Regions from separate parts of the Kitasatospora sp. NPDC057542 genome, predicted to be linked through region 2. Evidence: predicted binding sites of a transcription regulator. Region 2 holds the regulator's gene; the other holds the start of a gene.
What was found. Region 2 encodes HrcA, which represses chaperone genes, less so after heat shock. Its sites were predicted from a motif close to TTNGCACTCNGNNNNNCNGAGTGCNAA; they were not measured.

Region 1 (15,529 bases), on a different contig from region 2:
TCTCACCGTCCCCACGCCGGAGCGGATGGGCCGGCTCGGCCGGGAGCTGGCCGCGCTGCTGCGGCCGGGGGACCTGGTGCTGCTCTCCGGTGAGCTGGGGGCGGGGAAGACCACGCTGACCCGGGGCCTGGGGGAGGGCCTGCAGGTCCGCGGGGCGGTGACCTCGCCGACCTTCGTGATCGCCCGGGTGCACCCCTCGCTGGTCGGCGGCCCGGCGCTGGTGCACGTGGACGCGTACCGGCTGGGCGGGGACCTGGACGAGATGGAGGACCTCGACCTGGACGTCTCGCTGCCCGAGTCGGTGGTCGTGGTCGAGTGGGGCGAGGGCAAGGTCGAGCGGCTGTCCGAGGACCGGCTGGAGGTCCGGATCGAGCGCGCCATCGGCGACACCGCGGACGGGGACGACCAGGACCCGCGCCGGGTGGTGCTGACCGGCATCGGCCCGCGCTGGTCGGACGTGGCGCTGGAGGACCTCGGATAGCCGACGGGTTGCCGACAGACTGTCGGCAAGTGTTGCGGGCGGGGTGCCGGGCGTGGTGGGATGGGTGCTGCGGTTAGGTCTGCCTAACTAGGGAGGCGCCATGTCGAGCACCACCCCCGACCCGCAGCGCGCGGTCCCCGCCGCCGGGGCCGGAGACTCCGCCCGCCGCGCTCCGGGAGAGCCGATGCGGGCACTGCTGGCCGCCTGCGCGGCCGCCGAGGCGGTGTCCACCCCGCCCGAACCGCGGCCCGGGCAGGACGAACGGCCCGAGGCGCAGGCGCCCCGGGCCGCGTGAGGCCGCACGTCCCGGACCCGGAGCACGTGGGTCGTCCCGGGCCGTCCGGGATCAGGCGATCACGACCACCTTGGTGTCCTTCGGCGCGAAGTCCCAGAGCAGCTGCCCCTCGGCGCGGCCGCTGCGGATGCCGCCGGTCTTGGCGCTCGGGTCGGTGGTCGGCGTCGCGCCGTCGACCGCCGCGCTGAAGCCGAACACCACGCCGTTCTGCTGCGCGAAGCGCACCACGTGCTCGATCTGCCTGCCGTCCGTCCCCGTGGTGGTCTGGGTGCGGCTGTACACCGCGTAGCTGCCCGGGGCGGGCTCGACCGAGCCCGGGGTGACCGGGAAGGCGACAGCGGCCTGCGGGCCCTTCTTCGGGTCGACCAGCCAGACGTAGTGGCTGCCGATCGAGTACACCACCCGGAGGCCGGTGCCCGAGGTGGCCGGCAGCGGCGGAACGGTCGGGGCGGCCGCGGGGGTCGGCGCCGCGGCGGTGGCCGTGCCGGTCGCCGTGGTGGTGGCGGTGGGCTTGGCGCCGCCCGCCCGGTCCTGGGCGCCGTTGGCCTGGAAGGCCAGCAGGCTCACCACCGCCAGGGCCCCCAGGGTCAACCCCGTGACCACCACTCCAGGACCCATCTTCGCCACGTTGCCGCTCCCGCCGCCGTCCCTTTACGTACGGCCCCATCGTGCCAGGTTCATCCTCGCGGGTCGCAGCGCCTCGGATCTGTGTTCCCGGGTGGTACATGCTGCCGATCGGCCGGTCGGCCCAACGCGGTCTAACCTTGACCCCGTGCTGCTGCTCGCGTTCGACACCGCTACCCCCGCCGTCACCGCCGCCGTCCACGACGGCACGGCCGTCCTCGCCGAGACCCACCAGGTCGACGCCAGGCGCCACGGCGAACTGCTGCTGCCCGCGATCGACCGGGTACTGCGGGCCGCCGGGGTGGACAAGCACCGGCTGACCGGCATCGCGGTCGGCGTCGGCCCCGGCCCGTACACCGGCCTGCGGGTCGGCCTGGTGACCGCCGCCGCGCTCGGCCACGCGCTCGGGCTGCCGGTGCACGGCGTCTGCACCCTGGACGCGATCGCCTTCCAGGCCCGCGCCGAGGGCCTGGCCGGGCAGCCGTTCACGGTCGCCACCGACGCGCGCCGCAAGGAGGTCTACTGGGCCTCGTACGACGCCGACGGCCGCCGCACCGAGGGTCCCGACGTGGACCGCCCGGCCGAGCTGACCCCGCAGGAACGCTCCGTCGGCGCCGGCGCGCTGCTCTACCCCGACGCCTTCCCGGGCGCGCACGGCCCCGAGCACGTCTCGGCCGGCGCCCTGGCGGGCTTCGCCGCCGCCGAGCTGGCCGCCGGGCGCGAGCTGCTGGCGAACCACCCGCTGTACCTGCGCCGCCCGGACGCCCAGGTCCCCGCCGCCTACAAGACCGTTCTAGGGGGCAAGGCGGTGCTTCCGGCGTGAACCACGGCACCACCCTGCGCCCGATGCGCTGGTGGGACATCGCGCCGGTGTTGGATCTGGAGCTGCGGCTCTTCCCCGAGGACGCCTGGTCCGCCGGGATGTTCTGGTCCGAGCTGGCCGAATCCCACCCCGGCGGCACCCGCCACTACACCGTCGCGGCCGCCCCGGACGGCACGATCGTCGGCTACGCCGGGCTGATGGCGATCGCCGGCGAGGGCGACGTCCAGACCATCGCCGTCGACGAGCGCCGCCAGGGCGCCGGCCTCGGCGCGGCGCTGCTCACCGACCTGATCCGGGAGGCCGCCCGGCGCGAGTGCGCCGAGCTGCTGCTGGAGGTGCGGGTGGACAACCCGCGCGCCCAGCGGCTGTACGAGCGCCACGGCTTCGAACCGGTGGGCATCCGGCGCGGCTACTACCAGCCGGCCAACGTCGACGCGCTGGTGATGCGCCTCGACCACCCGAGCACTGACAGCACTGACCCGAAGGACATTGAGGACACCCGCCATGGCTGACGAACCGCTCGTCCTCGGCATCGAGACCTCCTGCGACGAGACCGGCGTCGGCATCGTGCGCGGCACCACGCTGCTGGCCGACGCGGTCGCCTCCAGCGTCAACGACCACGCCCGCTTCGGCGGCGTCGTCCCGGAGATCGCCAGCCGCGCGCACCTGGAGGCGATGATCCCGACCATCCAGCGCGCCCTGGACACCGCCGGGATCAAGGCGAGCGACCTGGACGGCATCGCCGTCACCGCCGGCCCCGGCCTGGCCGGTGCGCTGCTGGTCGGCGTCAGCGCCGCGAAGGCGTACGCCTGGGCACTGGACAAGCCGCTGTACGGGGTCAACCACCTCGCCTCGCACATCTGCGTCGACCAGCTGGAGCACGGCCGGCTGCCCTCGCCGACGATGGCCCTGCTGGTCTCCGGCGGGCACTCCTCGCTGCTGCTCAGCGAGGACATCACCAGCGACGTCCGCCCGCTCGGCGCGACCATCGACGACGCGGCCGGAGAGGCCTTCGACAAGGTCGCCCGGGTGCTCGGCCTCGGCTTCCCCGGCGGCCCGATCGTCGACCGCACGGCCCGCGAGGGCGACCCCGGGGCGATTGCCTTCCCCCGTGGCCTCAGCGGCAGGAACGACCCCGCGTACGACTTCTCCTTCTCCGGCCTGAAGACCGCCGTCGCCCGCTGGGTGGAGGCCAAGCGCCGGGCCGGCGAGGAGGTGCCGATCGCCGACGTGGCGGCGTCCTTCCAGGAGGCGGTCACCGACGTGCTCACCCGCAAGGCCGTCAAGGCGTGCAAGGACAACGGCGTCGACCACCTGATGATCGGCGGCGGCGTGGCGGCCAACTCGCGGCTGCGCGAGATGGCCCAGCAGCGCTGCGACCGGGCCGGCATCCGGCTGCGGGTGCCCCGGCCGGGCCTGTGCACCGACAACGGCGCGATGGTGGCGGCGCTGGGTGCCGAGATGGTGTGGCGCGACCGCGCGCCCTCCGCCTTCGACCTGTCGGCGGACTCCTCGCTGCCGGTCACCGACGTCCACGTGCCGGCTGCGGACATCGGGCACGGCGACTTCCACGGCCAGGCCTACGACGCCCTCGGCGGCGGCGCGGCATGACCGTCGCGGCGATGTGGGAGGCCCGGGCGGCGACCGGTCGGGGGGCTGAACTCGCTTCCTGGGTGCGGGAGTTCGCGCTGCCCGCAGTCCGTGGCGCGGCCGGCCTGGAGCGCGCCGAACTGCTCTCCGCCCCCGGGGAGCGAGTGCTGCTGATCACCTGGTGGAGCGGCGAGCCCGCGCCCGTCGCCGACCCGCCGACCGAACTGCTCGGCCGCCCGGTGCACCGCTGGTCCTTCACCAGTGAGCACGTCGAGTAATCCGAAAAGCGGATGATACGGGGAACCATCGCCCCGGCCGTTACCGTGCATAGCTGAGAGGCAGCTGGACGGGAACCGGGAGCGCGGTGCGGTGAGCAGGGACGGGCGGAGCAGGACCAGGACGTACGCGGCGGGGGCGCTGGCCCTGCTGGCCCTCGCCACCGGGTGCGGCGACAACGGGGGTGGCGCCGGCGCCGCCCCGGCCGCGACCACGGCCGCACCGGCCGCACCCCAGTCCGCCGGCGCCGCGCCGGCCGCCGCGGCCACCACGCCCGGCACGACCCTGGCCGGGGGCGACGCCGCGGCCTGGGCGAAGTGGAACCTCAAGCCGCTCGCCCCGGCCCCCGCGCCGCCCGCCGACAAGCCCGTCAAGCTCGAACGCACCGGCACCGTACCGGTGTTCAGCGATGTGAAGACGAGCGACAAGGTCGTCTTCATCACCATCGACGACGGCGCCGAGAAGGACCCGAAGTTCGTCGAGATGCTCACCGACCTCAAGGTGCCGATCTCGATGTTCCTGACCAAGGACATAGTCAAGAACGACTACGGCTACTTCAAGCCGCTCCAGGCGCTGGGCAACCACATCCAGAACCACACCGTCACCCACCCGGTGATGAGCAAGCTCTCGCCGGAGAAGCAGAAGGCCGAGATCTGCGACGACCAGTCCGCGCTCACCCAGCAGTACGGCACCGCCCCGCTGCTGTTCCGCCCGCCGTTCGGCGACGGCGCCAACACCCCGACGCTCAACACCTCGGTCCAGGAGTGCGGCCCGCGCGCCATAGTGCTGTGGCGCGAGTCGATGCAGATCCACGACATGCAGTACCAGGCCGGCGACAAGAAGCTGAAGCCCGGCGACATCATCCTGGCGCACTTCCGCGGCCCCAAGGAGCTCAAGGGCGCCACGATGACCCAGATGTTCGGCGACCTGCTGGCCCGGATCCAGGAGCAGGGCTTCTCGGTGGCCCGGCTGGAGGACTACATCCAGGCGCCCGCGTCCTGAGCGGCCCGTACGGGCTGTCCCAGCATCATCAGCGGCCCGTGGTCGGTGCGGCTGAGGATCACCGTGACGGTGTTCGGCCCGGAGGGCCTGAGCTGACGGCGCAGCTCCTCCGGGGTGATCGCCATCCCGCGCTTCTTGATCACCACCGTGCCGACCCCGCGCTCGCGCAGCAGCGCCTTCAGCTTCTTGATGTTGAACGGCAGCACGTCGGTGAGTTCGAAGGCGTGCGCGTACGGGGTGGCGACCAGCTCGTCCGAGGTCAGGTAGGCGATCTTCGGGTCGATCAGCCGACCGCGCACCTGCCCGGCCACCTCGGCCACCAGGTGCGCCCGGATCACCGCGCCGTCCGGCTCGTACAGGTAGCGCCCGACCGGGCCGGCCGGCGGGTCGGGCAGGTCGCCGCCGGTCAGGCTGGCGCCCTGCGGCAGCAGGGTGGCGCGGTGCGGGCTCGCGGCCCCGGTGCCGAACCAGAGCACCGCCTCCTTGACGTCGCCGTGGTCGGAGACCCACTCGGCCTCGGCGTCCTCCGGCACCGCCTCGTGCGGGATGCCCGGCGCAACCTTCAGCGCGCCGATCGGAGTCCGCCGGCCGGCCTCGATCGCCCAGGAGAGCGGCGGGGCGTACGCCTCCGGGTCGAACACCCGGCCGCGCGAGGTGCGCCGGGCCGGGTCGGTGAACACCGCGTCGTAACCGGTGACGTCCACCTCGGCGACGTCCGCGCAGCGCACCTCGACCAGCCCGGCCAGGCCCAGCGCGGCGGCGTTGGCCGCGGTGGCGGCGCAGGCCGCCGGGTCCTTGTCCACGGCCAGCACCTCGATGCCCGCCCGGGCCAGCGCCAGCACGTCCCCGCCGATGCCGCAGCACAGGTCCGCCAGCCGTCGTACGCCCAACCCGGCGAACCGCTGCGCCCGCCACTCGGCCACGCTGCGCCGGGTGGACTGTTCGACCCCGTTGGGCGTGAAGTACATCAGGTCGGCGTCCGCCCCGAACTTCGCCCGGGCCCGCTGCCGCAGCCGCGCCTGCCCGAACGCCGCCGACACCAGATCCGCCGGGTGCTCCCGCCGCAGGCGGGTCGCCAGCGCCAGCTCCTCCTCGGGGGTGAACTCGCGCAACTCGGCGAGCAGGGCCTGGCCCTCGGGCGTCAGCAGCGGCTGGAGGTTCTCGATGTCCACGGGGTCATTCTGACCGGTCAGAGGGCGTGGAGGCGGCCGGCCGGCCGGATCCCCGGCGGCCGGAGGAGCGCAGCCGCCACCGCGACGTACGGCGTGATCCGTAGCCGAGCCGCCAGGTGCCGCGGGCGGTCGGTCCCAGCGCTGCGAGCAGGGCCGCGACGCCGACGACCGGCGCGACCGTCCACGAGTGGACGAGCATGCCGGGCACGAAGCACGCCGCTGTCCCGAAGGGCGCCGCCACGGCGGCCCGCGGTGAGCACCACCAGGGAGAGCAGCAGGTCCGCCGCCCAGTGCGTGCGCGGGCGGATCGGCGGTCGGTTCACCGCCACAGGACGCCCGAGGAGAGGATCGCGGGCAGCAGGAACGGCGAGAGCGCGGCGGCGACCGGGAGGAACTGGTAGCCGGAGCGCCGGCTGCGTACGGCCACCAGGACGCCCGCCACGAGGGCGGCCACCGGGCCGGCCATCATCCCGACGCCCAGGAAGGCCCACCCGCGCCCGTCCCCGTCGTCCCCGGCGCCGGGACCGCTGCCGAGGCAGGCGATGAAGTAGAAGACGACGAATGGGAGCACGCCTCCCAGCAGGGGCAGTGCCAGCAGGGCGAGAGCCGCGTCCTTGGGCCGGGTCGGGCCGACGCGCATCGGGATCGAGGCCATGGCAGGAGTCTGGCCGTCCGGCCCGGCGTCGCACATGAGTACGACTACTCATCCGTCGCACGAGACTTCAGGGCGCGTCGTTGGCACTCTGGTTGACTGAGTGCTAACACCGGCCTATGGTCATCCTTGGCACTCCCCACTGGGGGAGTGCTAACGCGAAGACGCGTGTCTGACCCCCGCGACGGCAGGCCCGCAGGTTCGCCCCTACCCGTTAGAAAACCCCGTAATCTCCGAAGGGGAGCTCGGACGTGACCACCAGCAGCAAGGTTGCCATCAAGCCGCTCGAGGACCGCATCGTGGTCCAGCCGCTCGACGCCGAGACCACCACGGCCTCCGGCCTGGTTATCCCGGACACCGCCAAGGAGAAGCCCCAGGAGGGCGTCGTCCTGGCCGTCGGCCCGGGCCGCTTCGAGGACGGCCAGCGTCTGCCGCTCGACGTCGCCGTGGGTGACATCGTCCTGTACTCGAAGTACGGCGGCACCGAGGTGAAGTACCAGGGCGAGGAGTACCTGGTGCTCTCCGCCCGCGACGTTCTCGCGATCATCGAGAAGTAAGACGTCCCGACCCGCCCCGGATCCGTGTCCTCAGTGACAGTGGCCCGGGGCGTGGTTGTTGGTTCACGTAGTTCGGCGGCCGGTGGGCCGGCCGCAGCCCCGAGGGAATAGGGAACATGGCGAAGATCCTGCAGTTCGACGAGGACGCCCGCCGCTCGCTGGAGCGCGGTGTCAACAAGCTGGCCGACACCGTCAAGGTGACCATCGGCCCCAAGGGCCGCAACGTCGTCATCGACAAGAAGTTCGGTGCCCCGACCATCACCAACGACGGTGTCACCATCGCCCGCGAGGTCGAACTGGACGACCCGTACGAGAACCTTGGCGCGCAGCTCGTCAAGGAGGTCGCCACCAAGACCAACGACGTCGCGGGTGACGGCACCACCACCGCCACCGTGCTGGCCCAGGCCCTGGTCAACGAGGGTCTGCGCAACGTCGCCGCCGGTGCCGGCCCGGCCGCCCTGAAGAAGGGCATCGACAAGGCCGTCGCCGCCGTCTCCGAGCACCTGCTCTCCGTCGCCCGCGAGATCGAGGGCAAGGACGACGTCGCCGCCGTCGCCTCCCTCTCCGCCCAGGACACCCAGGTCGGCGAGCTGATCGCCGAGGCGATCGACAAGGTCGGCAAGGACGGTGTCATCACCGTCGAGGAGTCGAACACCTTCGGCGTGGAGCTGGACTTCACCGAGGGCATGCAGTTCGACAAGGGCTACCTGTCGCCGTACTTCGTCACCGACGCGGAGCGGCAGGAGGCGGTCCTGGAGGACCCGTACATCCTGATCAACCAGGGCAAGATCTCCTCCATCCAGGAGCTGCTGCCGCTGCTGGAGAAGATCCTCCAGGGCGGTGCCTCCAAGCCGCTGCTGATCATCGCCGAGGACGTCGACGGCGAGGCGCTGTCGACCCTGGTCGTGAACAAGATCCGTGGCACCTTCAACGCCGTCGCCGTCAAGGCCCCGGGCTTCGGCGACCGCCGCAAGGCGATCCTCGGCGACCTGGCCGTTCTGACCGGTGGCCAGGTCATCTCCGAGGAGGTCGGCCTCAAGCTCGACCAGGTCGGCCTGGACGTGCTGGGCACCGCCCGCCGCGTGACCATCACCAAGGACGAGACCACGGTCGTCGACGGTGCCGGTGACGCCGAGGCCGTGGCCGGCCGCGTCGCCCAGATCAAGGGCGAGATCGCCGCGACCGACTCCGACTGGGACCGCGAGAAGCTGCAGGAGCGCCTGGCCAAGCTGGCCGGCGGCGTCTGCGTCATCAAGGTCGGCGCCGCCACCGAGGTGGAGCTGAAGGAGCGCAAGCACCGCCTGGAGGACGCCATCTCGGCGACCCGCGCCGCGGTCGAGGAGGGCATCGTCGCCGGCGGTGGCGCCTCCCTGGTCCACGCCGCCAAGGTGCTGAACGACGGCCTGGGCCTGTCGGGTGACGAGGCCACCGGTGTCGCCGTGGTCCGCAAGGCGCTGCACGAGCCGCTGCGCTGGATCGCCCAGAACGCCGGCCTGGAGGGCTACGTCATCACCTCCAAGGTCTCCGAGCTGGAGATCGGCCAGGGCTACAACGCCGCCACCGGCGAGTACGGCGACCTGGTGAAGGCCGGCGTCATCGACCCGGTCAAGGTCACCCGCTCCGCCCTGGAGAACGCCGCCTCGATCGCCTCCCTGCTCCTCACCACCGAGACCCTCGTGGTGGAGAAGAAGGAGGAGGAGGCCGACAACGGTCACGGCCACTCGCACGGCCACGGCCACTCGCACTGAGGCCCGAACCACTGACCGGAGGCCCGGTCCGCGCCCCGCGAGGGGAGGCGGGCCGGGCCTCTGGCCGTCCGCCCTTGACCTTTCAACTATCAGTGGAATTTTGCAGAACGCAAAGATTGCCTTATAACTGAGGCATGATCGAGGCCCGCCACCTGCGCGTCCTGCGTGCCGTCGCACGCACCGGCTCCTTCTCCGCCGCCGCCCGCGAGCTGGGGTGTACGCAGCCCGCCATCAGCCAGCAGATGAAGGCCCTGGAGAAGTCGGTGGACACCCCGCTGGTGGTCCGCTCGGGCCGCGGGATGCAGCTCAGCGAGGCCGGCCGGGTCCTGCTCAAGCATGCCACCGGAATCCTGGCCGGGCTCTGTGCCGCCGAGGAGGAGGTGGCCGCGATCGCCGGGCTGCGGGCCGGACGGGTGCGGCTGGTCTCCTTCCCGACCGCGAGCTCCACCCTGGTGCCGCCCGCGGTCGCCCGCCTGCGGGACGGCCATCCGGGGGTGCGCGTGTCGCTGGTCGAGGCGGAGCCGCCGGAGTCGCTGGCGATGCTGCGCGGCGGCGAGTGCGAGATCGCGCTGGCCTTCCGCTACCCGCAGTCCGACGGCGCCGTCGCGCTCCCGGCGCCCGCGCACGGTACGCCGCGCGAGGCCCGGGCCGAGGCCAACCTGGAGGCGCAGCAGCTGACCGCCGGGACCGACTGGTCCGATCTGGTGGCCACCCCGCTGCTGGACGACCCGTTGGTGGGCCTGCTGCCCGCCGCTCATCCGCTGGCCGGGCGGGGCGGGGCGGTGGAGCTGGCCGAGCTGGCGGGGGAGCAGTGGATCGCCGGTTGCCCGCAGTGCCGGGGGCACCTGGTGGAGCTGTGCGCCGGTGCGGGCTTCGAGCCCCGGATCGACTTCGCGACGGACGACTACCCGGCGGTGGTCGGCCTGGTGGCGGCCGGGCTCGGGGTGGCGGTACTGCCTCGCCTGGCGCTCCAGTCGGTGCGCCCTGACGGTGTGTCGACGGTGCCGGTGCGGACGGCCTCCGGGGCGCCCGCGGTGCGCCAGGTGGTCGCGCTGACCCTGCCGGACCTGGCCGAGGTGCCGGCCGTGGCGCTGATGCTGGAGCGGCTGGCGGGGGCGGCCGCCGATCGCTGACGGTGGGTGACGGGGCTGCCGTGGCCCTGCACGTACGGTGAGCCGACAGGCTGAGGCGTCACGAAGAAACGTTTCTTCACGACGCTCATGGAGACGGGTCTAGCGCTGGGCGACCGCCGGCGGGGCCAGGGGGACCTCGACCAGCCGGTGCCGCGAGCGCCCCAGCATCTCCTCGCGCTCGTCCTCGGTCATCCCGCCCCAGACGCCGTACGGCTCACGGACCGCCAGCGCGTGCGCCGCGCACTCGGCGATCACCGGACAGCGCATACAGACCTCCTTGGCACTGGCCTCGCGCGAACTGCGGGCAGCCCCGCGCTCGCCCTCGGGGTGGAAGAAGAGCGAGCTGTCCACGCCACGGCAGGCTGCGGAGAGCTGCCAGTCCCAGAGGTCCGCGTTGGGACCGGGGAGGCGGGAGAAATCTGCCATGGCTCATTCCCTTCAGAGGCTGTCGGCCGTCGGCCGGGCGTTCGGCGGGGGGCTGGCTGCCGAGCGGTGCGGCGGGGCTTCAATGCGCTGGTATGGACACCTGGAAATATGACTTAAGGCAACTCCATGGACAAGTCACCCACACACTGGCACAACAGTCAATGACCATACGAAAGCTATAAAAGCGGGCATAGCGGGCAAGCGCTCCGCCGGGCGCGGGCGTGGCAATCGGGTGGCCGACGGGCGCGCGACGTGCCGAATCGGTGTGCGGGTCGCGCGCCGACCGCGCGCGAGCTGCGGAAAAGTGCGGCGTGTGCACCGCGATGCGGCTGATCGGTAATGGGTTGGCCACGTACAGTGGTGGAGGTGGCTCCGAAGGCCGTAACTCATTCGAGTGACGGTCGTTGGAAGTGCGGAGGCGGTCAGCGGGCGCCGGACGTCGGAACGATCGCGGGCAGGTTGGGGCGATCGGCACGGAGTCCGTCGCCGATCGGCCGTGTCGGAGAGGTTCGTACCAGCCAGGAGGCTCAACGTGACGCGGATCAGCTGCGGAGGACGACGGTCATGACTTCCGTTCTCGTTTGCGACGATTCCCCGCTCGCCCGCGAGGCGCTTCGCCGCGCGGTCGCGACCGTACCCGGTGTGGACCGGGTCACCACCGCGACGAACGGGGAGGAGGTCCTCCGCCGCTGGGTGGCCGACCGCTCCGATCTCGTTCTGATGGACGTCCGGATGCCCGGCCTCGGGGGGGTCGAGACGGTCCGGCGGCTGCTGTCCGCCGACCCGGGCGCGCGGATCATCATGCTCACCGTCGCCGAGGACCTCGACGGTGTCGCGCTCGCGGTGGCCGCGGGCGCCCGCGGGTACCTGCACAAGGACGCCTCGCGCGCCGAGCTGCGGGCCACCGTCACCCAGGCCCTCGCCGACCCGACCTGGCGGCTCGCCCCGCGCCGGCTGCGCAGCCCCGACATGGGTGCGGCGCCGACCCTGACGGCGCGTGAGATCCAGGTGCTGGAGGGCATGAGCCACGGCCGCAGCAACGCCGAGATCGGCCGCGAGCTGTTCCTCTCCGAGGACACCGTCAAGACCCACGCCCGACGACTGTTCAAGAAGCTCGGGGCCTCCGACCGGGCGCACGCGGTGGCGCTGGGCTTCCGCTGGGGCCTGGTCCGCTGACCACCGGCGGCGCCGCCGGTGGCGGCGCGCCGTCGGCGGTTCCCGGAGCGGGCGCAGCACGGGCGTGTGACGTTACGGTCCCGAGGTTGCACCATGGAGGAGTGGAGCACCTCGGGGACCAGCGGACAGGCACTGCGGCGAACCACGCAGCCGCAGGACACTCGGTGGACGGCACGACGGACGGGACCACCACCGACGACGGCGGGGCGGGAGGCGGCACGGTGCAGGAGGGGCTGGTGGTGCGCGGCACGCCGTACGGTGCGGCACCGCATAACGTTCCGGTGCACAACTCCGGACGCGGTGCCGCGTTTTCCCACTCGACCAGGCACCATGGACCGATGCGCGACGACGTCGCCGGTGCGGCCGGCCAGGCGGACCCGGTGGAGGCCGAGCCCTCCGGTCCGGGCCACGATCCGTCGTACGCCGATCCCGGCGGTTCCGCCGGTATGACCGGGCCGGGCCGTCCGCCGGTGCTCGGAAGGGGTGGCTCGCCGCTGGTGGGCGAGCTGGTCGCGGCCGCGGTGCGCGGCGAGGGCCCGGCGATCGACGCGCTGCTCGCCTACGTCCACCCGCTGGCGCTGCGGTACTGCCGCGCCAAGCTGGTCCGCCTGCCCGGCGGGGCCCGGCACCACGTGGACGACGTCGCGCAGGAGGTCTGCGTCGCGGTGCTCTGCGCACTGCCCCGGTACAAGGACCAGGGGCGCCCGTTCGAGGCCTTCGTCTACGGGATCGCCGCGCACAAGATCGCCGATCTCCAGCGGGCCGCGATGCGCGGGCCCGGTTCGACCGTCGTGCCGCAGGACGACCTGCCGGAGGTGCCGGACGAGGCGCTCGGCCCGGAGGAGCAGGCGCTGCTGAGCAGCGACGCGGCCTGGGCGAAGGAACTGCTCTCCAACCTGCCGGCCCGTCAGCGCGAACTGGTGCTGCTGCGGGTGGCCGCCGGGCTGTCGGCGGAGGAGACCGGCGAGGTGCTGGGGATGTCACCGGGTGCCGTCCGGGTCGCCCAGCACCGGGCGCTCAGCCGGCTGCGGGCGCTCGCGGAGGAGTCCTCCTGATCCGTGCCGGTTCCACCGGGTGCGCGCCGCTTGCGGGGAATGGGCCACGGGGCGGGGTTGTTGTCAAGGGCACACGAGGACACATTCGCGGTGCCAGTACCATGGGGTATCGGCGCCTGGGCGGGTTGCCAAAGTTTCACGGGTGCGCGCGGGGTCCCCTTGGAGGATCCTCCCATTGCACCCGGCTTCGGCGGTCTGCGCGAGTGAGCGATGAATGCGCCCCCACCCTCAGGGCGTGAGCGGATTAGGCCGGCCACGGAAGGTACCCCCCAAATGTCTTACAACGCCGCAGGCGTACCCGAGAAGTTCGCCATGCTCGGGCTCACGTTCGATGACGTCCTGCTGCTGCCCGGGGCCTCCGAGGTGCTGCCGAACCAGGTGGACACCTCCTCCCGGGTCTCCCGGAACGTCCGCGTCAACATCCCGCTGCTCTCCGCGGCGATGGACAAGGTCACCGAGGCCCGGATGGCCATCGCGATGGCGCGCCAGGGCGGCGTCGGCGTGCTGCACCGCAACCTGTCGGTCGAGGACCAGGCCAACCAGGTCGACCTGGTGAAGCGCTCCGAGTCCGGCATGGTCACCGACCCGATCACGGTCGGCCCGGAGACCACCCTGGCCGAGGCCGACGCGCTGTGCGCCAAGTTCCGCATCTCCGGCGTGCCGATCGCCGACGAGGCGGGCAAGCTGCTCGGCATCGTCACCAACCGCGACATGGCCTTCGAGTCGGACCGCAGCCGCCAGGTCCGCGAGATCATGACCCCGATGCCGCTGATCACCGGCAAGGTCGGCATCTCCGGGGTCGACGCGATGGCCCTGCTGCGCCGCCACAAGATCGAGAAGCTGCCGCTGGTCGACGACGAGGGCCGGATCAAGGGCCTGATCACCGTCAAGGACTTCGTCAAGGCCGAGCAGTACCCGAACGCCGCCAAGGACGCCGAGGGCCGGCTGCTGGTCGGCGCCGCCGTCGGCGCCAGCGCCGAGGCGTTCGACCGGGCCCAGGCCCTGGTCGAGGCCGGTGCGGACTTCCTGGTGGTGGACACCTCGCACGGCCACAGCCACAACGCGCTGGCCTGGATCGCGAAGATCAAGTCCGCCGTCAAGATCGACGTCGTCGGCGGCAACGTGGCCACCCGGGACGGCGCCCAGGCGCTGATCGACGCCGGCGTGGACGGCGTCAAGGTCGGCGTCGGCCCCGGCTCCATCTGCACCACCCGCGTGGTCGCCGGCATCGGCGTCCCGCAGATCACCGCCATCTACGAGGCCGCCCAGGCCTGCCAGGCGGCCGGCGTGCCGGTCATCGGCGACGGCGGCCTGCAGTACTCGGGCGACATCGGCAAGGCGCTGGCCGCCGGTGCCGACACCGTGATGCTCGGCTCGCTGCTGGCCGGCTGCGAGGAGTCCCCGGGCGAGCTGCTGTTCATCAACGGCAAGCAGTTCAAGTCCTACCGCGGCATGGGCTCGCTGGGCGCCATGCAGTCCCGCGGCCAGGCGAAGTCCTTCTCCAAGGACCGCTACTTCCAGGGCGAGATCACCTCCGACGAGAAGCTCATCGCCGAGGGCATCGAGGGCCAGGTGCCGTACCGCGGCCCGCTGTCGACCGTGCTCTACCAGCTGGTCGGCGGCCTGCGCCAGACCATGGGCTACGTCGGCGCCGCCACCGTCGCCGAGATGGAGAGCAAGGGCCGCTTCGTCCGGATCACCTCGGCGGGCCTCAAGGAGAGCCACCCGCACGACATCCAGATGACCGTCGAGGCGCCGAACTACTCGACCCGCTGACCCGCCGGACCACCGAAGGGCCTGCTGCCGGACCACGGCGGCGGGCCCTTCGGGCTGTCCGGGCCGTGGGCCGTCGGGGCGGGAGCAGCGGCAGTACGGGATACTGGGGTGCGGCCGGGGTGACCCGGCGGGCATGAGCAACACAGCAGAAGGGCTCGAAGTGACCGAGATCGAGATCGGGCGAGGCAAGCGCGGCCGCCGGGCGTACGCCTTCGACGACATCGCCGTCGTCCCCAGCCGCCGTACCCGGGACCCGAAGGAGGTCTCGATCGCCTGGCAGATCGATGCCTACCGCTTCGAGCTGCCGTTCCTGGCCGCCCCGATGGACAGCGTGGTCTCGCCGCAGCAGGCCATCAAGATCGGCCGCCTCGGCGGTCTGGGCGTGCTGAACCTCGAAGGCCTGTGGACCCGCTACGAGGACCCGCAGCCGCTGCTGGACGAGATCGCCGCGATCACCGACGCGCCCACCGCGACCCGTCGGCTCCAGGAGATCTACGCCGCGCCGATCCGTGCCGAGCTGATCAAGCAGCGGATCCAGGAGGTCCGCGACTCCGGTGTGGTCACCGCCGCCGCGCTCTCGCCGCAGCGCACCGCCGAGTTCTCCAAGGCCGTGGTGGACGCCGGCGTCGACGTCTTCGTCATCCGCGGCACCACCGTCTCGGCCGAGCACGTCTCCAGCGCCGCCGAGCCGCTCAACCTCAAGCAGTTCATCTACGAGCTGGACGTCCCGGTGATCGTCGGCG
Region 2 (15,529 bases):
CACCACGTGGACCTCGGGGGCGCCGTCCCGGGTGGAGGTGAAGGCGAGGTGCCGCCCGTCCGGGGAGAACCTCGGGTGGTGGACCGGCAGGTGGTCCGCCGTCAGCCGCCAGGCCCGGCTCCCGTCCAGCGGGGCGAGCCAGAGGTCGTCCTCGGCGACGAAGGCGACCAGGTCGCCGTGCAGGTGGGGATGGCGCAGGTAGGCGCCCGCCGAGGTGCTCGGGGAGGTGCTCAGGGAGTCCGTCACCCGGCCAGCCTAGGCAGGTGCGCGTACGATCCGCGCCGTTTTTCCCAGACTCCCGGCACCCCCGCGGACGGCGGTCGGGGCGGCCCCGACCGCCGTTACGACCAGCGTCCGTTACGACCAGCGGCCGGTGCGCCCGAGCAGCAGCGCGCCGGCGGCCACCCCGGCGGTGGAGGTGCGCAGCACCGAGGGGCCCAGCCGGTACGGCTTGGCCCCCGCCTCGGCGAACGCGGCCAGCTCCTCCGGGGAGACCCCGCCCTCCGGGCCGACCACCAGCACGATGTCCCCGCCCTCCGGCAGCCCGGCGTGTGCCAGCGGCTCGGCGCCCTCCTCGTGCAGCACGGCGGCGAACGCGGCCTGCGCCAGCACCGGCGTCAGCTGCCGGGTGGTCATCACGTCCCGGACCACGGGGAAGCGCAGCCGACGGGACTGCTTGCCCGCCTCCCGGGCGGTGGCCCGCCACTTGGCGAGCGCCTTGGCGCCGCGCTCGCCCTTCCACTGGGTGATGCAGCGCGAGGCGGCCCACGGGATCACCACGTCCACGCCGACCTCGGTCATGGTCTCCACGGCCAGCTCGCCGCGGTCGCCCTTGGGCAGCGCCTGGACCACCACGATCCGCGGCGCGGGCTCCGGCTCCCGGCGCACGGCGGCGACCGTCACGTCGATCGCGTCCTTGCCGAGCACCCCGGCGACCGTGCCGTCCACGCCGAGCCCCAGCCCGTCGGCCAGGGTCACCGCCTCGCCCGGCTCCAGCCGCTTCACCGCGGCCGCGTGCCGCCCCTCCGGGCCGTCCAGGCGCACCACGGCCCCGGGCACGGCGGCGGCGATCCGCTCGGTCTCGACGACGAAGACGGGCGCGGTCATGACGGAGAACCTCCAGGAGTGGGACGGGAACACGGAAGAGGTGCCGGGGGACTTCCCCCGGCACCCCTCCGCGGACGGCTACCGGCCGTTGAAGGCGTCCTTCAGCCGGGAGAAGAGGCCCTGCTGGCCCGGCGCGAACTGGCCGGCCGGCCGCTCCTCGCCGCGCAGCACCGCGAGGCGGCGCAGCAGCTCCTCCTGCTCGGCGTCGAGCTTGCCGGGCGTCTTCACCTCGACATGCACTATCAGGTCGCCCCGGCCGCCACCGCGCAGGTGGGTGATGCCCCGGCCGTGCAGCGGGATCGACTGGCCGGACTGGGTGCCGGGCCGGATGTCGACCTCCTCCAGGCCGTCCAGGGTCTGCAGCGGCACCTGGGTGCCGAGCGCGGCCGCCGTCATCGGGATGGTGACGGTGCAGTGCAGGTCGTCCCCGCGCCGCTGGAAGATGGTGTGGGTGGTCTCGGCGATCTCGACGTACAGGTCGCCGGCCGGGCCGCCGCCGGGGCCGACCTCGCCCTCGCCGGCCAGCTGGATCCGGGTGCCGTTGTCGACACCGGCCGGGATCTTGACGGTCAGGGTGCGGCGGGCCCGCACGCGGCCGTCGCCGGCGCACTCCGGGCACGGGGTCGGAACGACGGTGCCGAAGCCCTGGCACTGCGGGCAGGGGCGGGAGGTCATGACCTGGCCCAGGAAGGACCGGGTGACCTGGGAGACCTCACCCTTGCCGCGGCACATGTCACAGGTCTGCGCCGAGGTGCCGGGGGCCGCGCCCTCGCCGCTGCAGGTGGTGCAGGTGACGGCGGTGTCGACCTGGAGCTCCTTGGTGGTGCCGAAGGCGGCCTCCTCCAGGGTGATCTCCAGCCGGATCATGGCGTCCTGGCCGCGGCGGGTGCGCGAGCGCGGGCCGCGCTGGCCGGCCGCGGCGCCGAAGAAGGCGTCCATGATGTCGGAGAAGCCGAAGCCCGCCGCGCCGGCGCCGAAGCCGCCCGCACCCCCGCCGCCCGGGGACAGCGGGTCCCCGCCGAGGTCGTAGACCTGACGCTTCTGCGGGTCGGAGAGCACCTCGTAGGCGGCGTTGATCTCCTTGAACCGCTCCTGCGTCTTCGGGTCCGGGTTGACGTCCGGGTGCAGTTCGCGTGCCAGGCGCCGGAACGCCTTCTTGATCTCGTCCTGCCCCGCATCCCGTCGGACGCCGAGTACCGCGTAGTAGTCCGTGGCCACCAAATGCTCCGCTTGTTCCGCCTGTAGTAGTGCTGCGACTGGACGCCCCCGTTAGATTTCTAACGGCGGCCTTTGCTAGGACTCGGCCAGGATCTGGCCCACGTACCGCGCCACCGCTCGCACCGCCCCCATTGTGCCCGGGTAATCCATCCGGGTCGGACCGATCACACCCAGTTTTGCCACGCTCTCGTCGCCCGAACCGTAGCCGACCGAGACGATCGAGGTGGAAGTCAGCCCCTCGTAGGCGTTCTCCCGCCCGATCCGGACCGTCATCGCGGCGTCCGCGGTCTCACCCAGGAGGCGGAGCAGGACGACCTGCTCCTCCAGGGCCTCCAGCACCGGCTGGATGGTGAGCGGGAAGTCGTGCCCGAAGCGGGTCAGGTTGGCCGTGCCGGCCAGCATGATCCGTTCCTCGTTCTGTTCGGCGAGCGTCTCGAACAGCGTCGCCAGGACCGTGCTGACGGTCGGCCGGTCGGCCTGCTCGAAGTGCGCCGGGAGTTCCTCCAGCAGTCCCGGGACCTCCGGGAGGCGCCGGCCGGTGGCTCTCGCGTTGATCCGGGCCCGCAGGTCCGCCAGCACCGTCTCGCCGACCGCGCCCGGGCAGTCGACCATCCGCTGCTCGACCCGACCGGTGTTGGTGATCAGCACCAGCATCACCTTGGCCGGGGCCAGCGCCACCAGCTCGATGTGCCGGACGGTGGAGCGCGACAGCGAGGGGTACTGCACCACCGCGACCTGCCGGGTCAGCTGGGCGAGCAGCCGCACGGTGCGGGCGACCACGTCGTCCAGGTCGACCGCGCCGTCCAGGAAGTGCCGGATGGCCCGGCGCTCGGGGGCGCTCATCGGCTTGATCTCGGCGAGCTTGTCGACGAAGAGGCGGTACCCCTTGTCGGTCGGGATGCGGCCGGCACTGGTGTGCGGCTGGTGGATGTAGCCCTCCTCCTCCAGCGCCGCCATGTCGTTGCGGACGGTCGCCGGCGACACCCCGAGGTTGTGCCGCTCCACCAGGGCCTTGGAACCGACCGGCTCCTCGGTGCCCACGTAGTCCTGCACGATCGCGCGGAGCACGGCGAGCTTGCGGTCGTCCAGCTGGCGGACCTCACCGGCCATGGGGCACGCACCTCCGTCTTCGCACGTTGTCCGACTGTGTCCCTTGCTGCTGCGGGCCGCTCCGGGAGGCCCCGGCCTTGGCACTCTGAACACGCGAGTGCCAAATCCGTACCTGCCAGTGTAAGGCCCGGGTCCTACGGCAGGAACGGCCCGACCGGGGTGATCCTCCCCGCAGTTCCGCCCACGGCCCGCGGGGCGCCGACGGTTCGATCCTCCCGGCGCCGGGATGGTGCCGGGAGGCCGTCCGGGTGGCAGCATCGATAGCGACGGCGAACGGAGGAGCAAGCGATGTCGAGCTCGGGCCAGCACACCCGTTTCGCACCCGATCGCGGCCTGACCAGCCGCATGGTCGCGACGATGTTCGTGATCGGGCTGCTGTACGTCGGTTTCACGGGCCTGCTGATCGCGCTTCTGCGCGGTGCCTGGCCACTGATCGTCCTGCTGTCCGGCGGGCTGTTCGTCGCCCAGTTCTGGTTCAGCGACAAGATCACCGAGCGGGCGATGGGCGCCCACCAGGTGTCCCCGGAGCAGTTCCCCCAGCTGCACGGCACCGTCGACCGGCTCTGTGCCCTGGCCGACATGCCCAAGCCCCGGGTGGCGGTCGCCGACAACGACATGCCGAACGCCTTCGCCACCGGCCGCAACCCGCAGAACGCGGTGGTCTGCGTGACCACCGGACTGCTGCGCCGGCTGGAGCCCGAGGAACTGGAGGGCGTCCTCGCACACGAGCTGTCGCACGTCGCCCACCGGGACGTCGCGGTGATGACGATCGCTGGCTTCCTCGGCGTCCTCGCCGGGGCGATGACCCGGATCGCGATGTACGGCGGGTTCATGGGCGGCGGGCGCAACAACAACGACCAGAACGCGGCCATCGTGGCCCTGGTCGTCCCGCTGGTGTCGATGGTCGTCTACGCGATCAGCTTCCTGCTCACCCGGCTGCTGTCCCGCTACCGCGAGCTGGCCGCCGACCGCGCCGCCGCCCAGCTCACCGGCCGGCCCAGCGCACTGGCTGCGGCCCTCACCAAGGTGACCGGGCAGATCGCGGCCATCCCCACCGAGGACCTGCGCAAGTCGCAGCCGTACAACGCCTTCTACTTCGCCCCCGCGCTGAGCGCCCGGGAGACCGCCTCGCAGCTGTTCTCCACCCATCCGACGCTGGAGAAGCGGCTGGCGCAGCTGGCGAGGATCTCCGAGCAGCTCGGCCGCTGACCCCCGATGTGAAAGGACCGCCGTGGGAATCCTGGACGCCCTGTTCGGCCGCACCAAGCCCGTCAAGCCCGACCTCGACCAGCTGTTCGGCGTGCCGTCCGCCGCGCTCACCCTGGAGGCCGGGGCCGGGTTCACCCCCACCGGGCTCGGCTCGGTCTGCTTCGCCGCCGTCGAGGGCGCGGCCTTCGTCCAGGTCGAGCAGCAGGTCCGGGCGCTGCTGGACGCCGACACCGAGCGCGGCGGCGTCCCGGTGGAGGCCTCCACGGACGGCTACGGCTACTCCTGGCTGCTCGCCCGGCACCGGCCCGAGGAACTGCCGGAGCTGGTGAACGACCTGCACGCGGTCAACAGCGAGCTGGAGGCGAACGGCTTCGGGCCGCAGCTGCTCTGCTCGCTCGTCGCCTTCCGCGACCCGCAGGGGCGTTCGCTGGCCCTGGTCTACCTCTACAAGCGGGGCACGTTCTACCCCTTCGCCCCGATGCCCGGCGGCGGGGAGAAGCGCAACAGCCCGCTGGAGCTGCAGGTCAACGCGATGCTGGGGAACGATCTGCGGCTGGAGAAGGACCTGAGCCGCTGGTTCCCGGTCTGGGGCGCACCGGGTCTGTGACGGTGCGCGGGCGTCAGCCGCCGGCGGTCGAGCGGTACGCCTTCACGGCGGCGGCGAGGACCTCTTGGGCGTCCGTGGACGGCTTCCGGCTGGAGGAGTGCTGCACCACGAGGATCACGTCGCCCTGGCGGACGAAACCGGTGACCTTCTCGAACGGCTTTGAGTCCCCGGGGAAGGCCGAGGTGAAGTGGATCAGAAGGCTCTCGTCAGCCGGCACCCCGGCCGGCGTGACGGACGCGGTCTCCCGGATCCTCGTGCCGTCCGTGAGTGTGGTGGTGAAGGATGCGCAGCGCTTCGCGGCGCCGCGGATGGCGTCCATGACCTCGGCCGCTCGGCCGGGCACGTAGCGGTCGAGCGACTCCCGGCCGAACCAGCCGTCGTCCTCGCCGCCGGTCGGCGTCCGTTCCAGGCCCACCGCCACGTTCTCCAGGGGTGGGGCGTGCGTCGTCATGAAGGAGTCGACCTCAAGTTCGTCGCACCGAAGCGAGGCGATGGGGACGGGCGTGACCGAAGCGGCGGTCGACGTCGGCTCGACCGTCACCTTGTTCAGCCGGAACCCCCGGGGAAGCCGCTCCTGGGTCAGCAGGCCCTCGCGCAGGCTCTTGGGCGCGGGCACCGGGGTGAAGGCCGCAGCGGCCTCCGGCCCCGCCTTCTGGTCAGCCGTGCAGGCCGACACGCCGAGAACCGCCAGAACGATCCCCACCACCGCGCCGTGACGTGTGCGCACCGATCCCACCCCCAGGATTCGTGATTCGCCCCGCACTCTCCCACACGGGCGCTCCCGGGCTCTCACGTCCTCAGCACGCCGTCCGCTACAGCAGTCCGATGAGGAACCGGGCCGCCAGCCCGCACCCGAGCAGCAGGAAGCCGCTCAGGAGGAACAGCCCCAGGGCCCAGGCCACCTCGGCGAGCCGGTCCCCGACGGTTCGCGGGGCCCCGTCCCAGGGGTCGCCGGGCTCGCCCCGGAAAGGTTCCGGGGCGGGCAGCGGGCCCGAGAGGTCCAGGCGCATGTGCTCCTCGGAGCAGTACGTCCGGACGAGCAGTTCGGCGGACCGGCGGTCGATCTCCAGGGCCAGCCACCCCTCGGGCAGCTCCAGACCCCCGCGGTCCACCGTCCTGGGCTCCGTCCGGCCGCAGACGTCGCACAGCTCCAGGTCCTGGTCGTCCCCCGGCTCGTCCCGCTCCGGCACCCCGCCGCCGGCGGTCCCGGCCGGTGCGGTGGCTTCCGCCGCACCGGCCGCCCCGGCGCCCCCGGTACTCGCCAGTTCCGACACGACGTACAGCACGAAGGCGGCCCCGAGGGCGGCCACGGCGGCGCCGGTGTACTGCGGCCGGCTGTCCTTCACGAGGCCGAAGGCCGCCCCGGAGAGCACGAGGAACAGGAAGGTGCCGGCCCGGACGGCGCGGGAGTGGAAGCGGTGCATGCGGTGATCATGCCAGCGCCCGATCCCTATGATCACCCGTATGCGCAGCCGCCAGTACGGACCCGACCTGACCCCGCCGTGGAAGAACCAGGCCCCCGCCCCGGAGGTGCCCGCCGAGCGGGACCTGGTGGTCGAGGAGGCGGCGACCGGCTTCTGCGGGGCGGTGGTGCGCTGCGAGAAGACCGCCGAGGGCTTCACCGTCACCCTGGAGGACCGGTTCGGCAAGCACCGGGTGTTCCCGCTGGTGCCGCGCGGCTTCCTGCTGGAGGGCAGGGTCGTGACCCTGGTCCGCCCCACCGGCCCGGCGGCGCCGCGCACCCCGGCCCGCACCGCCTCCGGCTCGATCGCCGTCCCGGACGCCCGCGCCCGGATCGCCCGGGAGTCCCGCATCTACGTCGAGGGCCGGCACGACGCCGAGCTGGTCGAACGGGTCTGGGGCGACGACCTGCGGATCGAGGGCGTGGTCGTCGAGTACCTGCGCGGCATCGACGACCTGCCCGCGATCGTCGCCGACTTCGCCCCCGGCCCGGGCCGCCGCCTCGGCGTCCTGGTCGACCACCTGCTCCCCGGCACCAAGGAGCACCGCATCGCCGCCAGGGTCACCGGCGACTCGGTGCTGGTCGTCGGCCACCCCTACATCGACATCTGGCAGGCCGTGAAGCCCGCCTCCGTCGGCATCCCCGCCTGGCCCGCCGTCCCCCGCGGCGAGGACTGGAAGGAGGGCACCTGCCGCCGCCTCGGCTGGCCGGTGGACACTCCGGCGGCCTGGAAGCACATCCTCTCGAAGGTGAACTCCTACAAGGACCTGGAGCCCGAACTGCTGGGCCGGGTGGAGGAGTTGATCGACTTCACGGCCCTGCCCGGTCAGGAGTAGGTCTGGAACTCCGAGGTGTCCAGGGTGATGTCGAGCAGGTCGACCTGCCCCCTGATGAGCTCGGCCTCGACGCCTTCCGGAACCTCCAGGTTCTCGAAGACTCCCATCATCCGGTCATCGATGGCGGTCATTGCGCGCCCCCTCCGACGGCTGACACCACGTTAGCGACACTCAGTCCACCAGGTCACGTACGACCGCGTCCGCGAGGAGGCGGCCCTGGAGGGTGAGGGCGGCGCGGCCCTGCTCGTAGGGGCCGGCGGCGAGGAGGCCGTCGGCGAGGTGCCGGGCGGCGGACTTGCGGCCGGTGTCGGTGAGGAGGTCCAGGGGGACGCCGTCGACCAGGCGCAGTTCGAGGAGGATGCGCTCGACGCGGCGGTCCTCGTCGGCCAGCACCTCGCGGGCCAGGGCCGGGGTGCGGTGCTCGGCGAGGGCCCGGGCGTAGGCGGCGGGGTGCTTGGCGTTCCACCAGCGGACGCCGCCGACGTGGCTGTGGGCACCGGGGCCGGCGCCCCACCAGTCGGAGCCGGTCCAGTAGAGCTCGTTGTGGCGGCAGCGGCCCTCGGGGGTGGTGGCCCAGTTGGAGACCTCGTACCAGGAGTAGCCGGCGGCGGCGAGCGCCTCCTCGGCGATCAGGTAGCGGTCGGCGTGCACGTCGTCGTCGATCATCGGCAGTTCGCCGCGCTTGACCCGGGCGGCGAGCCGGGTGCCCTCCTCGACGATCAGCGAGTACGCGGAGACGTGGTCGGGCCCGGCGCCGATGGCGGCGTCCAGGGAGGCCCGCCAGTCGTCGTCGGACTCGCCCGGGGTGCCGTAGATCAGGTCGAGGTTGACGTGCTCGAAGCCGGCCGCGCGGGCCTCGGCCACGCAGGCCTCGGGGCGGCCCGGGGTGTGGTGGCGGTCGAGCAGCCGCAGGACGTGCGGACGGGCGCTCTGCATGCCGAAGGAGAGCCGGTTGTAGCCGCCCTCGCGCAGTTCGGCCAGGTACGCCGGGTCCACCGACTCCGGGTTGGCCTCGGTGGTGACCTCGGCGTCCTCGGCGAGCCCGAACTCCTCGCGGATCGCGGCGAGCATCTTCACCAGGTCGCGGGCCGGCAGCAGGGTCGGGGTGCCGCCGCCGAGGAAGACGGTCCGCACCGGGAGGTCCGTCTCCCCCAGCACCTTCCGGGCCAGCCGGATCTCGGCGACCACGTTGTCCGCGTACGTCTCCTGCGAGGCGACCGCCCCGGAGGAGCGCAGCTCGGTGGCGGTGTAGGTGTTGAAGTCGCAGTAGCCGCAGCGGCTGGCGCAATACGGCACGTGCAGGTAGAAACCGAACGGCCGCGAGCCCAGCCCGTGGAGGGCGTGCGCGGGCAGGGAACCGTCGGACGGCACCGGTTCGCCGTCGGGAAGTGCGGAGGGCATGAACCCATTGTCCCGTACGACCCGCCCTACCCGGCGGGCCGTACGGGAACGGGGCCGGTCAGGCCTCGTTGGCGCCCGCGTACATCGCGGCCACCGCGTCCGCGTAGGTCCGCTCGACCACCGGGCGCTTGATCTTCAGGCTCGGGGTGAGCTCGCCGTGCTCGATGTCGAGGTCGCGGGGCAGCAGGTGGAACTTCTTGATCGTCTGCCAGCGCTGGAGATCGGCGTTGACCCGCTTGACGAAGCCCTCGACCAGCTCGTGCACGGCCGGCTCGACGGCCAGCTCGGCGTAGGACTTGCCGGCCAGGCCGTGCTCGGCGGCCCACGGCAGCAGGACCGCCTCGTCCAGGCCGATCAGCGCGGTGCAGTAGTTGCGGCCGTTGCCGATCACCAGGATGTTGCTCACGAACGGGCAGACCGCCTTGAACTTGCCCTCGACCTCGCTGGGCGCCACGTACTTGCCGCCGGAGGTCTTGAACAGGTCCTTCTTGCGGTCGGTGATCCGCAGGAAGCCGTCCGGGGTGAGCTCGCCGATGTCCTCGGTGTGGAACCAGCCGTCCGGCTCCAGCACCTCGGCGGTCTTCTCCGGCAGGTTGTGGTAGCCGCGCATGACGCCCGGGCCGCGCAGCAGGATCTCGCCGTCCTCGGCGATCCGCACCTCGGTGCCGGGCAGCGGACGGCCCACCGTGCCGATCCGCACGTCCTCCGAACGGTTGACGCAGGAGCCGGCGCTGGTCTCGCTCAGGCCGTAGCCCTCCAGGATCGGCACTCCTGCGCCGAGGAAGAAGTAGCCGATCTCCGGGGCGAGCGCGGCGCTGCCGGAGACCGCGCCACGCAGCCGGCCGCCGAAGGCCGCCCGGATCTTCGCGTACACCAGCCGGTCGGCCAGCGCGTGCTGCACCCGCAGGCCCAGCGGGGCGGTTCCGGTACCGGTGGCGACCCGGCTCTCCTGGATCACCCGGGCGTACTCGCGGGCGACCCCGGCCGCCCACATGAAGATCTTGTACTTGGCGCCGCCCTCGGCCCGGGCCTTGCCCGCGATGCCGTTGTAGACCTTCTCGAAGATGCGCGGCGCCGAGGCCATGACGGTCGGCCGGATCGCCGGCAGGTTGTGGATGATCCGGTCCACCCGGCCGTCCACCGCCATCACGTGCCCGGTGGCGATCTGCCCGGAGATCAGCGTCTTGCCGAACACGTGCGACAGCGGCAGCCACATGAAGTGCACGTCGTCGGGGCGCAGCAGCCCGCTGGCCTCCTGCGCCCGGCCCTCGTACGCCCAGCAGTCGTGCACCAGGCGCACGCCCTTGGGGCGGCCGGTGGTGCCGGAGGTGTAGATCAGGGTGGCCAGCTGCTCCTTGCCGAGCCCGTCGACGGCCTTCTCCACCGCGTCCGGGTGCTCCGCCAGGTACCGGGTGCCGCGCTCCTCCAGCTCGGCGAGGGTGAGCAGCTCCAGGCCGGCGCTCTCGGGGGCCTCGGCGGGCGCGTCGAAGAGGATCACGGTGCGCAGCCCGGGCAGCTGGTCGATCCGCCCGACGGCCTTGGCCAGCTGGGCCGCGTTCTCGGCGAACAGGGCCCGGGAGCCGGAGTCGGAGAGGATGAACGCGGTCTCGTCCGCGTTGGTGCTGGGATAGACGGTGGTGATCGCGGCGCCCGCGCACATGGCGCCGAGGTCGGCGACGATCCACTCGATCCGGGTCGAGGAGGCCAGGGCGACCCGGTCCTCGGGCCGGATGCCGAGCGCCATCAGGCCGGCGGCCACCGCCTTGACCCGGGCCGCGGTCTGCGCCCAGGTGAGCGAGCGCCACTGCTCGGCGCCGGGTGCGCCGTCGGCGGCCTGCTCGTCCACGGGCGAGGGGTAGCGGTAGGCCTCGGCGTTCGGGGTCAGGGCGACCCGCTCCAGGAACAGGTGGGCGACGGAGGCGGGGCGCGCGGCGACGAGGTCGGGCCTGCCGGAGTCGATCAGGGACTGCGCGGAACTCAACGAGGACCTCCGGGGGCGGGTGGCCGTCTGCGGGATTGTCGCGGCGTCCATGGGGGTGGTCGCCGGGCCCCCGGTTCACCTGAGCGGTACCGGTCAGTAACAAAGGGGCAATCAGCAGCCTAGGGGGAAAGCGGTCATTCCGTAAGAGGGCAGCGCCCGACGGCACCTCCCCGCACCCCCGGTGCCGCACCCCCGCCGTTCGGCAAAGGCCCGGCAAACCTCCGGCTCCCGCACGCCGAATGGCCTGTACGACACTACAGAACACCCAGAATTGGGGTGCGAACCCGACCCGCGACGACAAGAGTGTGCTAGTGCTGATCAGACTGCTGAGGGCGTACCTCCGCCCGTACTCCCGACCGATCACCCTGCTGGTGCTACTCCAGCTGGTGTCCACCCTCGCGGCGCTCTACCTGCCGACGCTCAACGCCGACATCATCGACGACGGCGTCGTCAAGGGCGACACCGGCTACATCCTGCGCGTGGGCGGAGTGATGATCGCGGTCACCGTCCTCCAGGCCCTCTGCTCCATCGGCGCCGTCTTCATCGGCGCCCGCACCGCCATGGCCTTCGGCCGGGACGTCCGCGCCGCCGTCTTCGAACGGGTGCAGAGCTTCTCCGCCCGCGAGGTCGGACAGTTCGGCGCGCCCTCCCTGATCACCCGCACGACCAACGACGTCCAGCAGGTCCAGATGCTCGCCCTGATGAGCTTCACGCTCATGGTCGCCGCGCCGATCATGTGCGTCGGCGGCATCATCATGGCGCTCAACCAGGACGTCCCGCTGTCCGGACTGCTGCTCGCCGTCATCCCCGCGCTCGGCGTCGTCGTGGTCCTGCTGGTCCGCGCGCTGCGCCCCAAGTTCCGCAGCATGCAGAAGCGGATCGACACCGTGAACCGGGTCCTGCGCGAGCAGATCACCGGCATCCGCGTCATCCGCGCCTTCGTCAAGGACGACCGGGAACAGGCCCGCTTCGCCGACGCCAACGAGGACCTCACCCACGTCTCCAGCCAGGTCGGCCGGCTGATGTCCATCATGTTCCCCACCGTCATGCTGGTGGTGAACGTCTCCAGCGTCGCCGTGCTCTGGTTCGGCGCCCACCGCATCGACAGCGGCGCCATGGAGATCGGCGCGCTCACCGCGTTCCTCTCCTACCTGATGCAGATCCTGATGAGCGTCATGATGGCCACCTTCATGTTCATGATGGTGCCGCGCGCCGAGGTCTGCGCCGAGCGCATCGAGGAGGTCCTCGGCACCCACAGCAGCGTCGTCCCGCCCGCCGCCCCCGTCACCGAGGTGCTGCGCCGCGGCAACCTGGAACTGCGCGACGTCGACTTCCGCTACCCCGGCGCCGAGGCCTCGGTGCTGCGCGGCATCGACCTCACCGCCCGGCCCGGCGAGACCACCGCCATCATCGGCTCCACCGGAAGCGGCAAGTCCACCCTGCTCGGCCTCGTCCCTCGGCTCTTCGACGCCACCTCCGGCCAGGTCCTGCTCGACGGCGTGGACGTCCGCGAACTCGCCCCCGCCGCGATCGCCGAGAACGTCGGCATCGTCCCGCAGAAGCCCTACCTCTTCTCCGGCACCGTCGCCAGCAACCTCCGCTACGGCCGGCCCGACGCCACCGACGAGGAACTCTGGCACGCCCTGGAGATCGCCCAGGCCAAGGAGTTCGTCGAGAAGCTGCCCGAAGGCCTGGACGCCCCCATCGCCCAGGGCGGCAGCAACGTCTCCGGCGGCCAGCGCCAACGCCTGGCCATCGCCCGGACCCTGGTCCGCCGGCCCTCCGTCTACCTCTTCGACGACTCCTTCTCCGCGCTCGACTACGCCACCGACGCCAAGCTCCGCAAGGCCCTGGCCCTCGAAACCTCCGACGCCACCGTCCTGATCGTCGCCCAGCGCGTGTCCACCATCCGCGACGCCGACCGGATCATCGTCCTCGACGAGGGCGCCGTCGTCGGCTCCGGAACCCACCACGAACTGATGGCCGACAACCCGACGTACCGGGAGATCGTGCTCTCCCAGCTCACCGAGCAGGAGGCGGCATGACCAGCCCCGGAAACAAGACGGACCTGGCCAAGGGCCGGGCCCCGAGAGGCACCGCCCCCACGGACGCCCCGCAGAAGGGCGCCCCGAAGAAGGACGCCGGCCTGCCCGGCGACTCGCAGGCCGCCGCCGCCCGCCGCGGCCCGGCCGGCCCCGGCCGCTTCATGGGCGGCCAGGGCGCCGAGAAGTCCATGGACTTCAAGGGCTCCGGCAAGCGCGTCCTCGGCCTGCTGCGCCCCGAACGCAACACCCTGGTCGGCGTCCTGATCCTCGGCGTGCTCGGCATCGGCTGTGCCGTCATCGGCCCCAAGATCCTCGGCGACGCCACCGACCTGATCTTCGCCGGTGTCGTCGGCGCCCGCTTCCAGTCCGGCACCTCCAAGGAACAGGTCGTCGACGGGCTGCGCGCCCACGGCGAGGGCGGCGTCGCCGACCTGCTCTCCTCCGTCGCCTTCACCCCCGGCCAGGGCATGGACTTCGGCGCCATCGGCACCGTCCTGCTCTGGGTGCTCGGCGTCTACGTCGCCTCCGCCGTCTTCGGCATCTTCCAGGGCCGGCTGGCCACCCGGGCCATCCAGGCCGCCAGCTACCGGCTGCGCCAGGACGTCGAGGCCAAGCTCGGCCGGCTGCCGCTCAGCTACTTCGACAAGCAGCCGCGCGGCGAGGTGCTCAGCCGGGTCACCAACGACATCGACAACATCGGCCAGTCCATGCAGCAGACCATGGGACAGGTCGTCAACTCGCTGCTCACCGTGGTCGGTGTGCTCGCGATGATGTTCTGGATCTCCCCGCTGCTCGCGACGATCGCGCTGATCTCGGTGCCCGTCTCGGTGGTCGTCGCCACCAAGGTCGGCAAGAAGGCCCAGCCGCAGTTCGTCCAGCAGTGGAAGTCCACCGGCCAGCTCAACGCCCACATCGAGGAGATGTACACCGGCCACGCCCTGGTCAAGGTGTTCGGGCGGCAACAGGAGTCCGCAGAAGCCTTCCGCGAGCACAACGAGTCGCTCTACCAGGCCAGCTACAAGGCCCAGTTCATCTCCGGCATCATCCAGCCCGCGATGATGCTGATCGGCAACCTCCAGTACGTGCTGGTCGCCGTCGTCGGCGGCCTGCGGGTGGCCTCCGGCGCGCTGTCCATCGGCGACGTCCAGGCGTTCATCCAGTACTCGCGCCAGTTCAGCCAGCCGCTCACCCAGGTCGCCAGCATGGCCAACCTGGTGCAGTCCGGCGTCGCCTCCGCCGAACGCGTCTTCGAGCTGCTGGACGCCTCCGAGCAGAGCCCCGAACCGGCCATGCCCGAACGGCCCGACGTGGTGCGCGGCCGGGTGGCCTTCCAGGACGTGTCCTTCCGCTACGACCCCGAGAAGCCGCTCATCGAGGACCTCTCGCTCAAGGTCGAACCCGGCCAGACCGTCGCCATCGTCGGCCCCACCGGAGCCGGCAAGACCACCCTGGTCAACCTGCTGATGCGGTTCTACGAGGTCAGCTCCGGGCGGATCACCCTCGACGGCGTGGACATCGCCGCGATGTCCCGCGAGGAACTGCGCTCCGGCATCGGCATGGTGCTCCAGGACACCTGGCTGTTCGGCGGCAGCATCGCCGACAACATCGCCTACGGCGCCGAGTCGGCCACCCACGAACAGGTCGTCGAGGCCGCGAAGGCCGCCCACGTCGACCGCTTCGTGCGCACCCTGCCGGCCGGCTACGACACCGTCATCGACGACGAGGGCACCAACGTCAGCGCCGGCGAGAAGCAGCTGATCACCATCGCCCGGGCGTTCCTCGCCCAGCCGTCCATCCTGGTCCTGGACGAGGCGACCAGCTCCGTCGACACCCGCACCGAGGTGCTGATCCAGCGGGCCATGGCCCGGCTGCGCACCGGCCGCACCAGCTTCGTGATCGCCCACCGGCTCTCCACCATCCGGGACGCCGACGTGATCCTGGTGATGGAGAACGGCTCGATCGTCGAGCAGGGCTCGCACGACCAGCTGATCGCCGCCGACGGCGCCTACGCCCGGCTCTACCAGGCGCAGTTCGCCGAGGCCGTGGTCGAGGTGGACTGACGCTCGGCCGGCCTGCGGGCCGGGGCGGGGACATCCCGCCCCGGCCCTTCGCGCCCCGGCCACTTGCGCCCCGGCCACTTGCGCTCCGGACACCGCGCGCTACCTTGGGCCCGTGATCGACGACCCGGCCCCGGACGCCTTCGAGGCGAACCGCCGCTACCTGGGATCGGTCGCCTACCGGCTGCTCGGCTCGTTCACCGACGCCGAGGACGTCCTCCAGGACGCCTGGCTGCGCTGGCAGGCCGCCGACCGCACCGCCGTCGCCGACCCGCGCGCCTTCCTCACCACCGTCGTCACCCGGCTCTGCTACGACCAGCTGGGCTCCGCCCGAGCCCGCCGCGAGGCCTACTACGGCGAGTGGCTGCCCGAACCGGCCGTCTCCTACACCGACGGCCCCGACTCCCCCGCCGAGCTGGCCGAACGCGGCGAGTCCGTCTCGCTCGCCCTGCTCGCCGTACTGGAGCAGCTCACCCCCGCCGAGCGCGCCGCCTTC

Region 1: groES (co-chaperone GroES) is a predicted target of HrcA. The motif match lies at 6,999-7,025, and genes of this name have one in related genera.

The regions. Positions count from the first base shown of each region.
Region 1 is NZ_JBHVFE010000042.1:2,838-18,366, forward strand. Features, by position in the region: gene tsaE (tRNA (adenosine(37)-N6)-threonylcarbamoyltransferase complex ATPase subunit type 1 TsaE) at 1-481, shown strand, start outside; gene ACFU7Y_RS08325 (hypothetical protein) at 582-776, shown strand; gene ACFU7Y_RS08330 (hypothetical protein) at 828-1,394, opposite strand; gene tsaB (tRNA (adenosine(37)-N6)-threonylcarbamoyltransferase complex dimerization subunit type 1 TsaB) at 1,549-2,223, shown strand; gene rimI (ribosomal protein S18-alanine N-acetyltransferase) at 2,247-2,735, shown strand; gene tsaD (tRNA (adenosine(37)-N6)-threonylcarbamoyltransferase complex transferase subunit TsaD) at 2,728-3,834, shown strand; gene ACFU7Y_RS08350 (hypothetical protein) at 3,831-4,091, shown strand; gene ACFU7Y_RS08355 (polysaccharide deacetylase family protein) at 4,183-5,091, shown strand; gene ACFU7Y_RS08360 (SAM-dependent methyltransferase) at 5,067-6,263, opposite strand; gene ACFU7Y_RS08365 (hypothetical protein) at 6,583-6,918, opposite strand; gene groES (co-chaperone GroES) at 7,167-7,472, shown strand; gene groL (chaperonin GroEL) at 7,589-9,220, shown strand; gene ACFU7Y_RS08380 (LysR family transcriptional regulator) at 9,355-10,353, shown strand; gene ACFU7Y_RS08385 (WhiB family transcriptional regulator) at 10,453-10,779, opposite strand; gene ACFU7Y_RS08390 (response regulator transcription factor) at 11,344-11,955, shown strand; gene shbA (RNA polymerase sigma factor ShbA) at 12,402-13,010, shown strand; gene guaB (IMP dehydrogenase) at 13,284-14,786, shown strand; gene ACFU7Y_RS08405 (GuaB3 family IMP dehydrogenase-related protein) at 14,947-15,529, shown strand, end outside.
Region 2 is NZ_JBHVFE010000062.1:1,775-17,303, reverse strand. Features, by position in the region: partial or broken gene ACFU7Y_RS11115 (PDZ domain-containing protein) at 1-171, opposite strand, end outside; gene ACFU7Y_RS11110 (16S rRNA (uracil(1498)-N(3))-methyltransferase) at 358-1,107, opposite strand; gene dnaJ (molecular chaperone DnaJ) at 1,186-2,325, opposite strand; gene hrcA (heat-inducible transcriptional repressor HrcA) at 2,401-3,435, opposite strand; gene htpX (zinc metalloprotease HtpX) at 3,724-4,644, shown strand; gene ACFU7Y_RS11090 (hypothetical protein) at 4,667-5,251, shown strand; gene ACFU7Y_RS11085 (hypothetical protein) at 5,265-5,978, opposite strand; gene ACFU7Y_RS11080 (hypothetical protein) at 6,064-6,675, opposite strand; gene ACFU7Y_RS11075 (DUF3097 domain-containing protein) at 6,716-7,549, shown strand; gene ACFU7Y_RS11070 (hypothetical protein) at 7,540-7,680, opposite strand; gene hemW (radical SAM family heme chaperone HemW) at 7,721-8,950, opposite strand; gene ACFU7Y_RS11060 (long-chain fatty acid--CoA ligase) at 9,009-10,931, opposite strand; gene ACFU7Y_RS11055 (ABC transporter ATP-binding protein) at 11,243-12,976, shown strand; gene ACFU7Y_RS11050 (ABC transporter ATP-binding protein) at 12,973-15,036, shown strand; gene sigJ (RNA polymerase sigma factor SigJ) at 15,149-15,529, shown strand, end outside.